DNA from 2 places in the Anaerobacillus sp. 63XJN7_5_ISO-PGPR-S23-430 genome. Region 2 is predicted to be linked to the other one. Evidence: predicted binding sites of a transcription regulator. Region 2 holds the regulator's gene; the other holds the start of a gene.
What was found. The regulator CtsR, encoded in region 2, represses protease genes until heat stress. The targets are predictions, from matches to a motif close to ATGGTCAATAAAGGTCAAACA.
Positions count from the first base shown of each region.

Region 1 (7,857 bases), 880 kb from region 2:
TTTTGAAGAACGAACGCCACCATCCCATGAAGGGGAGTGTAATTCAATTAATGGATTTTCAAGAGCCTGTTCTTTCACGTACTCCAGTAATTCGACCGTAGAATATTGGAGTATAGAAATCGCTTGATGCAACTGGGTTGTCATGACTAATTTCGTTGTCTGCTTTTGTATCAATCCTAATTCCATCGCAATCCCTCCACCTTCATCATACTATATCGCTTCATTTTATGGTATGAAAAAAATGAAAATGACCAGAATTTTCTGTTTTTTAAAAGGGGATTTTGACACCATTTTTAAAGAAAATGATGAAATAGCCCGTCCCTTAGTCAAATTTCTACATAAACTGTCTTATAGAGAGAGAAAAAGGAGGCAAATGCCATGGATTTAGCTGTATATGGAATTGCTTTGCTTCCAGTCATCATTGGAGTTGTACACCTTTTTAAGGTGTTTGGTTTTCCGGTAAGGTTCTTACCGATTCTTTCCATTGGAATCGGAATTGTAATGAGCCACATTTATGTTGAACCGGAAGACTTCAAAAAAGCCTTCTTTATAGGATTATGGCTTGGACTATGCGCTACTGGAATGCACTCAGGCTTCAAACACACGATGAGTGGAGCAATCAGCAAAGGACATGACGATGACAAAGATAAGCCCTGTTAGAAGGTAAGACTGATCGCAAGAAGAGTGGACGAGTTCTACTCTTCTTTTTTTTCTGTTCAAAATGAAGGATACTATTCATTCCCTGGATCTAAGCGAACAAAGATGACATTTATCATAAAAAAATCCCCTTCACACTAGCGAAAGGGATTGGAATTATGTATTTGGTGCGCCCGGAGGGATTCGAACCCCCGACTGACGCGGTACCGGAAACCACCGCTCTATCCGACTGAGCTACGGGCGCGCTTCATTAGCGCAAGGATTATTATACGATATGCCCCCTTTTTTTGCAAGGTGAATTTCATAGCTTCCAAGTGACGATCAATGAGTAATCAATAGTGTATAAGAGCATTTTATCTATACCATGTTAATGAACGCTGTTGCTTTTTTGCTCTGGTGAACGGTGAGATATTAACAATATTGGCCAAAGCTATTATCCAAACATTTCATTCATATCATAGAAAAGGTATCGCTTCAGTTCTTGACGTCTCACCTGTCTCATAGTAAAGTTATACCAAACATATGTTCTGTTAGGTGGGGATGATCATGTTCCAATTAAGTAAAGAAGAAACGAAGGCATTAAGAAACTACCTCTTACTTCCTTACCTGAAAAGAGTGCTGGAAATTGACACGAAATGGGTGAACCATTCGAAAATGAAACTTCCGCGCCCTTATCTGGAACTAATTCATGCCGCTATAACGTTAGCCTCCTCTGACTTAAAATGGGCAAAAGCAATGCTTCATGATAGAGGAATCCGCGTCTATATAGAAGATACGAAAGAAGATGTTGTGATTTGCAAAGTATATTGTCGAGGTTACAATCAAACATACCGCTATTCTTCCATTCAAATACGTAATCAGGTAGAAAGACGAATTTTAGCCTACTTTTTAGCAGACGATCGATTAAAAAAAAGGAACATTCGCTCTGTTTAAAATAAAGGGATGCGGGGAAAATGGGTGTATGTGGTTAAAGAAAAATCAAACCCTTTTCATCGTTTAAAAAATAGGACAGCACTTTATTTGACCTATACTGACCTTTTAGGTATGATGAACATACAGCAACTACATATTCCACAAATATAAGGGAGGAATTTAAAATGGTTTTAATTCCAACGGTAATTGAACAAACAAACCGCGGTGAGAGAGCGTACGACATTTATTCTCGTCTTCTTAAGGACCGTATTATTATGCTAGGAACAGCAATTGACGACAACGTATCAAACGCAGTCGTTGCACAACTTCTTTTCCTTGCTGCTGAAGACCCAGATAAAGACATCTCACTTTATATCAACAGCCCTGGTGGTTCAATCACTGCAGGTATGGCGATTTACGATACTATGCAATTCATTAAGCCAAAAGTATCAACAATCTGCATCGGTATGGCTGCTTCAATGGGTGCCTTCCTACTTGCTGCTGGTGAACCTGGTAAGCGCTATGCTCTACCAAACAGTGAAGTAATGATTCACCAACCGCTCGGTGGTACTCAAGGTCAGGCTTCTGACATTGAAATTCACGCAAAACGCATCATCCAAATGCGCGAGAAGCTAAACAAAATTCTTTCTGAGCGCACAGGTCAACCACTTGAAACAATCGATCGCGACACAGATCGTGACCGTTTCATGGAAGCGACTGAAGCGAAAGAATACGGCTTGATTGATGAAGTAATGGAAAAGAAAGCATAAGATAGACCCTAAAAAGCCTTTCCCTACATTGTTGGGAAAGGCTTTTTCTTTCTTAGAATAGGCGTTGTTTTTGAACCATCTGCTATTTGAGCAGCCAATGAACCACAATGGATGATCCCACTCTCTATAACTCTATTCTCTTAAGAATGTTTCGCAACGTTAACAATTTAATGCAAAACAAAAAACTGGCACACAGCCAGGTTTTGCTAATCTTTTTGAATAAAATCAATTAATGAAGACATCGCATCTTCTTCATCATTACCATCAACAGTTAAAATAACAGAAGAACCAGTACCAACAGCAAGGCTCATGATGCCCATGATGCTTTTGGCATTAACTTTTTTACCGTCCTTCTCAAGGAAGATATCCGAGTTAAATCGGTTTGCTTCCTGTACAAACAGAGCTGCTGGACGTGCCTGTAATCCTGTATCCAAAGTAACCACAACTTCTTTTTGAATCACTTGTTCATTCCTCCCCTTATTTAAAACAGTCGATCAGAACACCAGAAGCGCTATACCAGTTTCCCTTGCACTCGCCACTTTCAAACTAAAGCTATGATAGCTCATTTTGTGGCCTCTCGATTTTAAATTTACTAAAGTGTTAAATTACCTAAAAAAGTAAGCGCTATCTCGAAAGGTGAAAAATTTAGAAAAACGCTATTTCCAATGCTTTCATTAAGAAAAATAGGGTTTTTCTTTGAAGATTCATGCTATCTATTGTACTGCTAGAAAACAACCTTCCACCATTATAGGTGGAAGCTTTTTTCTAACTTGTCCGAAAGGCTTAGGAGATCGGTTTACCATCACGAAGCTTATCTGCAATCTGGTCAATCTTTCGTAATCTATGATTGATTCCTGATTTACTAATAGCTCCTCCAGTAACCATCTCACCGAGTTCTTTCAGTGTAACATCTTGATGCTTCACGCGAAGTTCAGCGATCTCTCTTAACTTATCAGGAAGAATTTCTAAACCAACTTCCTTTTGGATGAAGCGAATATTCTCAACCTGTCGAAAAGCCGCGCCTACCGTTTTATTCAAATTAGCCGTTTCGCAATTCACGATTCGATTAACAGAATTCCGCATGTCTTTCATAATGCGTACATCCTCAAAATAGAGCAGCGCCTGATGGGCACCGACAACACTTAAGAACTCTGTAATCTTCTCGCCTTCTTTGATATAAACGATATACCCTTTCTTTCGCTCAAGCATTTTCGCATTTAATCCAAATTCATTCATTAAGTTACAAAGCGATTCCGTATGCTCTTCGTACATTGAGAAGATCTCAAGATGATAAGAGGTTTCAGGATGATTGATTGATCCCCCCGCAAGAAATGCTCCTCTTAGATAAGAACGTTTGCAACAAGACTTCTTGGTAAAATCCTTTGAGATTACTCTAGTGAACGTAAAGGCGTTATCCATTATACCGAGATCTTCAAGGAGATCTCTTGCTTTGGCTGAGACACGGACAATGTATACATTGTTTTTCTTCAGCCTCATTTTTTTACGGACAAGTAGTTCAACATCGAAGTTGTATATCCGCTTAATGAGCGTATAAATTCTTCTTGCAATGGCAGCATGTTCAGTCGGAATGTTTAGAATCAGCTGTCTGTTACCAAACGAGATCGATCCATTCATTCGAATAAGTGCTGCTAGTTCTGATCTTGCACAGCAAGGTTTACTTTCTAACTGCGTCAATTCTTTCTTTGTATCAGCAGCAAATGACATTGCCATCCCCCCTTTTTCATGCAGGGGCCCCACTGACCCATCATGATCTTTTATCGTCTAATAAGGATAAAAGAATCGATGATATTTCCTTCGCATCATGGCGTACATATTTCTCATCGTATTGAATAATTTTATCACTGATTACATGAAAACCAAAGCTCTTTAGACGATTTTCGTCATATTGCACAACCTCTGCTCGTTCTTGTGCATAACGTTTTGCATAGAAAGATGGAATCATTTCCTCATTTACAATAATCGTATCCATAAGTTTATAGCCGATGTGATCAATGAGTGCCTGCACGTGGTCACTCGCCGTATAGTTTTCCGTTTCACCTAGCTGAGTCATAACGTTACAAACATACACTTTCCTTGCCTTAGACTGCTGAATTTCCTCAGCAATGCCCGGAACAAGTAAATTCGGTAGAATACTTGTATATAGACTACCTGGCCCAAGAACAATCAAATCAGCTTCACGAATAGCTTGTAGAGATTCGGGGAGCGCTTTGATGCCTGGTGGTGAAAGAAATACCCTCTTAATTGCTTTATTTACCTTTGGAATTTGTGATTCACCTTGAACAAAAGTACCATCACGCATTTCAGCATGTAAAACAATACTTCGATTTGATGCAGGAAGAACTTCACCACGTACGTTAAGAACGCGGCACATTTCTCTAACTCCTGTTACAAAATCACCAGTAATGTCCGTCATGGCGGCTAACATTAGGTTGCCAAGGGAATGACCTGATAGTCCATTCCCATTTTTAAACCGATGTTGCATAAGTCCTTCTAACAGAGGTTCAACCTCCGATAACGCTGTAATAACATTTCGTACATCACCTGGAGGAGGTATATCAAACTCATCACGTAATCGACCTGAACTTCCTCCGTCGTCAGCTACAGTGACAATCGCAGTAATGTCGACAGGAAACTTTTTAAGTCCACGAAGAAGTACCGATAGGCCTGTTCCTCCACCAATGACAACAGCCTTTGGCAGATTAGTGTCATCCATATTATTTATGACCCTTCCCTTTTTCGATATCCCTGTGCGTAATATTCGTGCGATACTCTGTTTCGAAATGGTGACCAATGTGTTCTGCAAATGCAACAGATCGATGCTTTCCACCCGTACATCCAATCCCAATGACGAGCTGGCTCTTCCCTTCTCGTTTATATTGAGGAAGCATATACGCAAGCATATCAATTAATTTAGCTAGAAATGTTTGTGTTTCTTTCCACTTAAATACATAGTTCGCGACTTCTTCTTCCACACCTGTTTTTGGACGCAAATGCTCCACATAGTGTGGGTTTGGTAGAAAACGAATGTCAAAGACTAGATCAGCATCGATTGGAATACCGTATTTAAATCCAAACGACATCACATTGACACCAAAGTTCTCTTTCTCATTGTTCGAGAATCGGTCCATGATTTTTTCTCTTAGCTGAACTGGCTTAATGTCGCTCGTATCAATAATTTGCTGAGAGCGCCCTTTTAGCTCTTCAAGCATTTCTCTTTCTTTCTTAATGCCTTCTAGCGGCAAACCTTCTGGTGCAAGCGGATGAGAACGTCTTGTTTCTTTATAGCGCCTGACAAGTGTTGAGTCCTTTGAATCAAGGAAAAGAATCTCCGCATCAAGACGCTCATGTGAATCGAGGTGATCAACAGCTTCCACGAGATGGTCAAAGAAATCCCCACCACGCAAATCCATCACGAGTGCTACTTTATTTAATTTCCCTTCCGAACCGTCAACCATTTCAACGAACTTCGGTAAGAGCGCGGGTGGCAGATTATCAATACAGAAATAGCCGATATCTTCAAAACACTGCATTGCCACTGTCTTACCAGCACCACTCATTCCTGTAATAATGACCATATGAATGCGTTTATCAATCGAATCGGTCATTTTCCCCACTCCGTTTCTCAATTTCTCTTATTGTGACACTTCTATTTAAGACGGATCTAATCGATATGAAAGAAGTTTAAAGTCAGGTGTATAAGTAAATGTACCGTAAATAATGCCGTGACCCTTCATCATATAATCAAGTATATGATAATCACCTGGGGCCATTGGAAGCTCACTAACATCATTTGTATTTACCCAGGAGACTTTTCCTTCATCTGATTTCTCAACTGGCTCGCCATCGTACTCCGTTGCAAGAAACGTAAACATCATCCATTCTGATTTTGTTACTTCATTTTCTTTAATAATGAATGTGAAAATGCCTTTTAGTTTTGGGTTCTTTAAATAGACACCAGTCTCTTCTCGAAACTCTCGGATCACTGAGTCACGGATTGATTCTTCCGATTCCATTTTTCCACCTGGTGCAACCCACCATCCGCGTCTTGGCTTTTGTAGTAAAAGTACTCGATCATTTGCTTCGTCATTTAAAATACAGTTTGTTACACGTTGCACAATTGTCACCTCAATTCAATTATCCGATTTTTATATGAAAGCCTTATGTGCTCAGACTTCTAGATTTTCTATACATAGTATACTATGATTGCTTATCATGAACAATGAGATCGGTTTGGAGAAGCTGTTACGAACCGTCTCAACTCCACAAAAAAAAGAGCACGGAGCATATGCCCGTGCCAATGAATGAATCTATTTAAAGGGGGTTAAATCTATTTATAGTTTACCCCATTTGTATTTCACCGCTGTTACAGCGAAATTAAAAGCGAATGACGCGGTGACAGGCACCACCCGATACCGCTCGAAAGCTGTCGAAATAAGGTTTATGGGTAAATGTAAAGCCGGGAATCATGAAATTCCCGGCTTCGTTTTGGTATTAAACTAACGCTTCTTTTCCAGCGTCTTCTAGTGATTCAATGTAGTGCTGAACAGATTGTGCAGCAATACTTCCATCACCAGTAGCTGTTACGATTTGACGAAGCATTTTGTCTCGAATGTCACCAGCTGCATAGATGCCTGGAACCTTCGTCGCCATGTTTTCATCTGTTACGATATAACCTTCTTCATTTGTAATCTCAAGTCCGCTAACGGCCTGATTTAATGGAAGCATACCGATGTAGATAAAGACGCCATCTGCACTGAATTCACGCTCTTCGCCCGTTACAGTGTTCACAAGAAGCGTTTTGCTCACTTTCCCATTTTCACCTAGAATTTCTTTGATTGTATGATTCCAGATAAAGTCGATTTTTTCATTATCAAACGCACGTTGCTGAAGAATCTTCTGTGCTCTTAGCTGATCACGTCTGTGTACAATCGTTACTTTAGATGCAAATCGAGTAAGATACACACCTTCCTCAACAGCAGAGTCTCCTCCACCTACAACAACGAGTTCTTTGTTTTTAAAGAAAGCCCCGTCACAAACTGCGCAATAAGATACGCCACGACCACTGTACTCAGCTTCACCAGGTACACCAATTTTCTTGTATTCAGCTCCGCTTGTTACAATAATGGCTTTCGCGTGGAATTCTTGATTTCCGGAGACAACTGTTTTGTAATCACCATTATCTCGAATTTCTTTTACATCACCATATTGATATTGAGCGCCAAATTTCTTCGCGTGCTCAAACATTTTTGTAGATAGATCTGGACCAAGAATACTATCAAATCCTGGATAGTTTTCTACATCTTCTGTATTTGCCATTTGTCCGCCCGGAATCCCGCGTTCAATCATAAGAACATCGAGATTAGCACGAGAAGTGTATACAGCTGCAGTCATACCTGCAGGACCGGCACCGACAATAATGACATCATAAATTTTTTCACTCATCTGTTTCACTTCCTTCACGTTTCTAATAGTAATTTAATTATATTCATTATTAAAA
Region 1 is NZ_CM149686.1:3,520,669-3,528,525, forward strand. It holds gene rpoN (RNA polymerase factor sigma-54) at 1-186, opposite strand, end outside; gene AC0VYJ_RS18430 (hypothetical protein) at 379-660, shown strand; tRNA gene AC0VYJ_RS18435 (tRNA-Arg) at 823-901, opposite strand; gene AC0VYJ_RS18440 (YhjD family protein) at 1,204-1,590, shown strand; gene clpP (ATP-dependent Clp endopeptidase proteolytic subunit ClpP) at 1,755-2,339, shown strand; gene AC0VYJ_RS18450 (HPr family phosphocarrier protein) at 2,546-2,800, opposite strand; gene whiA (DNA-binding protein WhiA) at 3,123-4,064, opposite strand; gene AC0VYJ_RS18460 (gluconeogenesis factor YvcK family protein) at 4,105-5,073, opposite strand; gene rapZ (RNase adapter RapZ) at 5,075-5,965, opposite strand; gene AC0VYJ_RS18470 (8-oxo-dGTP diphosphatase) at 6,011-6,484, opposite strand; gene trxB (thioredoxin-disulfide reductase) at 6,852-7,811, opposite strand.
Region 1: clpP (ATP-dependent Clp endopeptidase proteolytic subunit ClpP) is a predicted target of CtsR. The motif match lies at 1,675-1,695, and genes of this name have one in related genera.

Region 2 (7,857 bases):
CAAATGAATCATGATATGATGGTTTAGTCGCTGAAAACGACGTTGAAAGAAAAATTGATCTTTGAAAACTGAACGAAACGCCATGTAAGTAATTGTTTCTACGGAAACAAAACATTGTTTTAAAGCTAGATTAAGCTTTCTATCGGAGAGTTTGATCCTGGCTCAGGACGAACGCTGGCGGCGTGCCTAATACATGCAAGTCGAGCGAAGAGATGGGAGCTTGCTCCCTGATCTTAGCGGCGGACGGGTGAGTAACACGTGGGCAACCTGCCCTGCAGACTGGGATAACTCCGGGAAACCGGAGCTAATACCGGGTAATACATCGCACCGCATGGTGCAATGTTGAAAGTTGGCTTTCGAGCTAACACTGCAGGATGGGCCCGCGGCGCATTAGCTAGTTGGTAAGGTAATGGCTTACCAAGGCGACGATGCGTAGCCGACCTGAGAGGGTGATCGGCCACACTGGGACTGAGACACGGCCCAGACTCCTACGGGAGGCAGCAGTAGGGAATCTTCCGCAATGGACGAAAGTCTGACGGAGCAACGCCGCGTGAGTGACGAAGGCCTTCGGGTCGTAAAGCTCTGTTGTTAGGGAAGAACAAGTACCGTTCGAATAGGGCGGTACCTTGACGGTACCTAACCAGAAAGCCACGGCTAACTACGTGCCAGCAGCCGCGGTAATACGTAGGTGGCAAGCGTTGTCCGGAATTATTGGGCGTAAAGCGCGCGCAGGCGGTCTTTTAAGTCTGATGTGAAAGCCCACGGCTCAACCGTGGAGGGTCATTGGAAACTGGAGGACTTGAGTGCAGAAGAGGAGAGTGGAATTCCACGTGTAGCGGTGAAATGCGTAGATATGTGGAGGAACACCAGTGGCGAAGGCGGCTCTCTGGTCTGTAACTGACGCTGAGGCGCGAAAGCGTGGGGAGCAAACAGGATTAGATACCCTGGTAGTCCACGCCGTAAACGATGAGTGCTAGGTGTTGGGGGGTTCCACCCTCAGTGCTGAAGTTAACACATTAAGCACTCCGCCTGGGGAGTACGACCGCAAGGTTGAAACTCAAAGGAATTGACGGGGGCCCGCACAAGCAGTGGAGCATGTGGTTTAATTCGAAGCAACGCGAAGAACCTTACCAGGTCTTGACATCCTCTGACAATCCTGGAGACAGGACGTTCCCCTTCGGGGGACAGAGTGACAGGTGGTGCATGGTTGTCGTCAGCTCGTGTCGTGAGATGTTGGGTTAAGTCCCGCAACGAGCGCAACCCTTGATCTTAGTTGCCAGCATTCAGTTGGGCACTCTAAGGTGACTGCCGGTGACAAACCGGAGGAAGGTGGGGATGACGTCAAATCATCATGCCCCTTATGACCTGGGCTACACACGTGCTACAATGGACGGTACAAAGGGCAGCAACACCGCGAGGTGAAGCGAATCCCATAAAGCCGTTCTCAGTTCGGATTGCAGGCTGCAACTCGCCTGCATGAAGCCGGAATTGCTAGTAATCGCGGATCAGCATGCCGCGGTGAATACGTTCCCGGGCCTTGTACACACCGCCCGTCACACCACGAGAGTTTGTAACACCCGAAGTCGGTGGGGTAACCTTTATGGAGCCAGCCGCCGAAGGTGGGACAAATGATTGGGGTGAAGTCGTAACAAGGTAGCCGTATCGGAAGGTGCGGCTGGATCACCTCCTTTCTATGGAGAATTACGAAGGTAACTTACGTTACCAACCTTACATGAGCGTTTCGTTTAGTTTTGAAAGAATGATTTATTCTTTCAAACCAGGTGAAGTGATGAAGCTTAGGCAGATTCAAGTAGTAGCCTTGTTCCTTGAAAACTAGATAGCACAAACAACGACATCCAATAATTATTTTTTATGCAATAACTTAGTAATAACTGATGCGTTATGGCAGTAATGCCTAACAAATCGAAGGTTAAGCTACTAAGGGCGCACGGTGGATGCCTTGGCACTAGAAGCCTAAGAAGGACGGGACGAACACCGATATGCTTCGGGGAGCTGTAAGTACGCTTTGATCCGGAGATTTCCGAATGGGGGAACCCACCATCTTTAATAGGATGGTATCCATTTCTGAATACATAGGGAATGGAAGGCAGACCCGGGGAACTGAAACATCTCATTACCCGGAGGAAGAGAAAGCAAACGCGATTTCCTGAGTAGCGGCGAGCGAAACGGAATCAGCCCAAACCAGAGGGCTTGCCCTCTGGGGTTGTAGGACGTCTCTTTGGAGTTACAAAGGCACGGATAGACGAAGCGACCTGGAAAGGTCCATCAGAGAAGGTAACAATCCTGTAGTCAAAATCCGATGCCCTCCGAGACGGATCCTGAGTACGGCGGGACACGTGAAACCCCGTCGGAATCCGGGAGGACCATCTCCCAAGGCTAAATACTCTCTAGTGACCGATAGTGAACCAGTACCGTGAGGGAAAGGTGAAAAGCACCCCGGAAGGGGAGTGAAAAAGAACCTGAAACCGTGTGCCTACAACTAGTTGGAGCCCGTTAATGGGTGACAGCGTGCCTTTTGTAGAATGAACCGGCGAGTTACGATCCCGTGCAAGGTTAAGCTGAGAAGGCGGAGCCGCAGCGAAAGCGAGTCTGAATAGGGCGAAATAGTACGTGGTCGTAGACCCGAAACCAGGTGATCTACCCATGTCCAGGGTGAAGTTCAGGTAACACTGAATGGAGGCCCGAACCCACGCATGTTGAAAAATGCGGGGATGAGGTGTGGGTAGCGGTGAAATGCCAATCGAACCTGGAGATAGCTGGTTCTCTCCGAAATAGCTTTAGGGCTAGCCTCGCGGCAAGAATCTTGGAGGTAGAGCACTGATTGGACTAGGGGTCCTTACCGGATTACCGAATCCAGTCAAACTCCGAATGCCAACGATTTATCCGCGGGAGTCAGACTGCGAGTGATAAGATCCGTAGTCGAGAGGGAAACAGCCCAGACCACCAGCTAAGGTCCCAAAGTATACGTTAAGTGGAAAAGGATGTGGCGTTGCTTAGACAACCAGGATGTTGGCTTAGAAGCAGCCATCATTTAAAGAGTGCGTAATAGCTCACTGGTCGAGTGACGCTGCGCCGAAAATGTACCGGGGCTAAACGTATCACCGAAGCTGTGGATTGTCTTACGACAATGGTAGGAGAGCGTTCTAAGGGCTGTGAAGTCAGACCGAAAGGACTGGTGGAGCGCTTAGAAGTGAGAATGCCGGTATGAGTAGCGAAAGACAAGTGAGAATCTTGTCCGTCGAAAGCCCAAGGTTTCCTGAGGAAGGCTCGTCCGCTCAGGGTTAGTCGGGACCTAAGCCGAGGCCGAAAGGCGTAGGCGATGGATAACAGGTTGATATTCCTGTACCACCTCCTTTCCGTTTGAACGACGGGGGGACGCAGAAAGATAGGGAGAGCGCGCTGCTGGAAATGCGCGTCCAAGCGATTAGGCTGGTGAATAGGCAAATCCGTTCACCATGAAGGCTGAGTCGTGATGGCGAGGGAAATTTAGTACCGAAGTCCTTGATTCTACGCTGCCAAGAAAAGCCTCTAGTGAGGAAAAAGGTGCCCGTACCGCAAACCGACACAGGTAGGCGAGGAGAGAATCCTAAGACGATCGGGAGAACTCTCGTTAAGGAACTCGGCAAAATGACCCCGTAACTTCGGGAGAAGGGGTGCTTCCTCGGGTTTATAGCCCAGGGGAGCCGCAGTGAAAAGATCCAAGCGACTGTTTAGCAAAAACACAGGTCTCTGCAAAGCCGTAAGGCGAAGTATAGGGGCTGACACCTGCCCGGTGCTGGAAGGTTAAGAGGAGGGGTTATCCCTTACGGGAGAAGCTCTGAATCGAAGCCCCAGTAAACGGCGGCCGTAACTATAACGGTCCTAAGGTAGCGAAATTCCTTGTCGGGTAAGTTCCGACCCGCACGAAAGGTGCAACGACTTGGATACTGTCTCAACGAGAGACCCGGTGAAATTATAGTACCTGTGAAGATGCAGGTTACCCGCGACAGGACGGAAAGACCCCATGGAGCTTTACTGTAGCCTGATATTGGATTTTGGTACAGCTTGTACAGGATAGGTAGGAGCCATAGAAGTCGGACCGCCAGGTTCGATGGAGGCGTCGGTGGGATACTACCCTGGCTGTACTGACATTCTAACCCAGCACCGTGATCCGGTGCGGAGACAGTGTCAGGTGGGCAGTTTGACTGGGGCGGTCGCCTCCTAAAGTGTAACGGAGGCGCCCAAAGGTTCCCTCAGAATGGTTGGAAATCATTCGCAGAGTGTAAAGGCACAAGGGAGCTTGACTGCGAGACCTACAAGTCGAGCAGGGACGAAAGTCGGGCTTAGTGATCCGGTGGTTCCGCATGGAAGGGCCATCGCTCAACGGATAAAAGCTACCCTGGGGATAACAGGCTTATCTCCCCCAAGAGTCCACATCGACGGGGAGGTTTGGCACCTCGATGTCGGCTCATCGCATCCTGGGGCTGAAGTAGGTCCCAAGGGTTGGGCTGTTCGCCCATTAAAGCGGTACGCGAGCTGGGTTCAGAACGTCGTGAGACAGTTCGGTCCCTATCCGTCGCGGGCGCAGGAAATTTGAGAGGAGCTGTCCTTAGTACGAGAGGACCGGGATGGACACACCGCTGGTGTACCAGTTGTTCCGCCAGGAGCATAGCTGGGTAGCTACGTGTGGAAGGGATAAGTGCTGAAAGCATCTAAGCATGAAGCCCCCCTCGAGATGAGATTTCCCACAGCATGAAGCTGGTAAGATCCCTTAGAGATGATGAGGTAGATAGGTTCGGGGTGGAAGCGTGGCAACACGTGGAGCTGACGAATACTAATCGATCGAGGGCTTAACCTAAACGAAAAGCGAAGTAAGCCGTTTAAATCCGACAAGCGTTGGAGGCTTTTGAGTCAGACGCGCTTTATGCGTCAGAATCAAAAGGTGAAACGATCGAGGATTTGGCTTACGTAGCTGGACATATTGGAAAGTTGTGCGTGCTATCTAGTTTTCAGGGAACACCTGAAATAAGGAAGTTCGATTAAGTGCCACCACGTCCTGTGGTGAACACCGAACGGCTAACATCCTGTTAGTCTAGTGATGATGGCGAAGAGGTCACACCCGTTCCCATGCCGAACACGGAAGTTAAGCTCTTCAGCGCCGATGGTAGTTGGGGGATCTCCCCCTGCAAGAGTAGGACGTCGCTAGGCAACATAAGAGAAGCGAGAGACCTGAGGGTTTCTCGCTTTTTTTGTATTTCTTTCTCAACAATTTTAGATAGCTAGTTCTGTTTTAAAAGATCGCGGAATTAATTTTTCTGTTTGCATAATTGTTTTGCCTTACTATCGCAGAGTAATTCCTCAAGCATCTAAATACCTGATCGGATATATTCTCTATCTAAGCACTCTATATAATAGAGAAATATAAGCAATTCATATTGCAGGGTTAAGAAACTTTTAATGAAAAATTTTGCTACCCTTATGTAGCAAATGAATTATTCGAGTCTAATCGTATTTTTTTGTTTAATAGTTTTCTGAAGAAAATTATAGTTGCTCTATTAAAAGGTGAAAACTAGAGAAAAAAGAGTCTTGGATTTATCTTAAATGGTAATGCTTTATACAGAAGAACTACGATAGGCTTGTTGCTTTGCAATCCTTGATAAAAACGTTATAATATATTTAACGTCAAATATAGTCAAAGTCAGTATGGGGACGGAGAGGAGGGAACTACGTGAGGAATGTTTCCGATATTATTGAAGCATATCTAAAGAAAATTTTAATGGTGGATGGAAGGGATGCTGTTGAAATAAAGCGAAGTGAAATAGCAGATAAATTTCAATGTGTTCCCTCGCAAATTAATTATGTAATAAATACCCGCTTTACGATTGAAAAAGGCTATATTGTGGAAAGTAAGAGAGGTGGAGGGGGTTATATACGGATCGTTAAAGTTAAACCCGAAACCCACGCTGATTTAATAGACGAAATGATACAGATCGTCAAAAATCAAGTGCCACAAGTAGTTTCAGAAAATATTATTCTTCGTTTACATGAAGAAGAGGTAATTTCGGAGCGAGAAGCGAAGTTAATGTTAAGCGTACTAGATCGTACTGTGATTACTATAGAATTACCAGTTAGAGATCATCTGCGTGCGAATATGTTGCGTGCCATGCTAACTGCTTTAAAATATAAATAAATTTTATACTTTTTAGGGTAGAGAAGGAGGGTTGCCCTATGACTTGTCAGGAATGTGGTGAGCGCCCTGCTACGCTTCATTTCACTAAGATTATTAATGGTGAAAAAACAGAGTTTCACATTTGTGAGAAGTGTGCTAAGGAAAAAGGTGAGGTTGAGCCAGGCACTAACCATTTTTCTATCCATAACTTATTATCGGGATTACTAAATTTCGATACCCCTATTGAGGAGAATCCAGCTCAGTCTTTTTATAAAAAAGAGCCAATACACTGTCCAAAGTGTGGGTTGACCTATCAACAATTCACTAAGATTGGAAGATTTGGGTGTTCTGAGTGCTACAAAACCTTTTCGGATAACTTGGATCCTATACTTAAAAAAGTTCATGGGGGCAATACTGTTCACGCTGGAAAAGTTCCGAAGAGGGCTGGAGCAGCGATAGAAATTGAACGCAAAGTTCAGAACTTAAGAAGCAAAATGAAAGAGTATATCCAGCATGAAGAATTTGAAAAAGCTGCAGAAACTAGAGATTTGATTCGTTCCCTTGAAGAAAAGAGCAAATGGGAAGGGGGAGCATAATGTCACTTCAGCATTTTATCAGTGAAGCCGTAAGCCCATGGATGAAAGATGAGGGGCCAGATTCTGATATTGTCATGAGCAGTCGGGTCCGATTTGCACGTAACTTAAAGAATTATGTTTTTCCGATCGTTTCAAACAGTGAGGATAATTTACAAGTTATAAAAGAAGTTCGACAACAGTTTACAGATATTCCAGACGACCAGATTGGTGAACTTGAACTAATTGAAATGGATGAGTTAAAACCTATCGAGAAGAGAGTTCTTGTGGAGAAGCACTTGATTAGTCCTAACCTTATCGAACACTCAAATAACGGCGGTGTGCTTCTGAGCGAGAATGAAACGGTTAGTATAATGATTAATGAAGAAGATCATTTTCGTATTCAATGTCTAGTTGCAGGGTTCGAACTGAAGAAGGCGCTAACCATTGCAAATTCATTAGATAACTGGATTGAAGGAAAAGTTGACTACGCATTTGATGAAAGAAAAGGATATTTAACAAGTTGTCCTACTAATGTGGGAACCGGCATGCGAGCTTCTGTTATGCTACACCTCCCTGCGCTTGTATTAACACAGCAATTAAACCATATTATTCCGGCTATCAACCAGCTCGGTCTTGTCGTAAGAGGTAGCTATGGGGAAGGTAGCGAAGCGCTAGGTAATATTTTTCAGATATCAAATCAGATCACTCTTGGAAAGACAGAAGATGACATCATCGAAGATTTACAAGGTGTGGTTATGCAAGTTATCGAAAAAGAACGTGCTGCTAGAAGGGCACTTCTAGATAACTCCCGAATTGAGTTAGAGGATCGTATTTATCGTGCCCTTGGTGTTCTGCAGAACAGCAGAATTATTCAATCAAAAGAAGCAGCTAAGTGTTTGTCAGATGTAAGACTTGGTATTGATTCAGGTCTTGTAAAAGGCTTATCTAAATCGATATTGAATGAATTGCTTATCCTAACTCAACCAGGTTTCTTACAGCAGTATGCTGGGGCAAGTCTTACCCCTACGGAACGAGATATCAAACGTGCTACTTTAATTAGAGAAAGACTTGAACTTGAAGATCAACTAACGAAGAATTTGGAGGGTGATGAAC
Region 2 is NZ_CM149686.1:103,332-111,188, forward strand. It holds rRNA gene AC0VYJ_RS00550 (16S ribosomal RNA) at 140-1,691, shown strand; rRNA gene AC0VYJ_RS00555 (23S ribosomal RNA) at 1,929-4,858, shown strand; rRNA gene rrf (5S ribosomal RNA) at 5,092-5,208, shown strand; gene AC0VYJ_RS00565 (CtsR family transcriptional regulator) at 5,729-6,190, shown strand; gene AC0VYJ_RS00570 (UvrB/UvrC motif-containing protein) at 6,229-6,765, shown strand; gene AC0VYJ_RS00575 (protein arginine kinase) at 6,807-7,857, shown strand, end outside.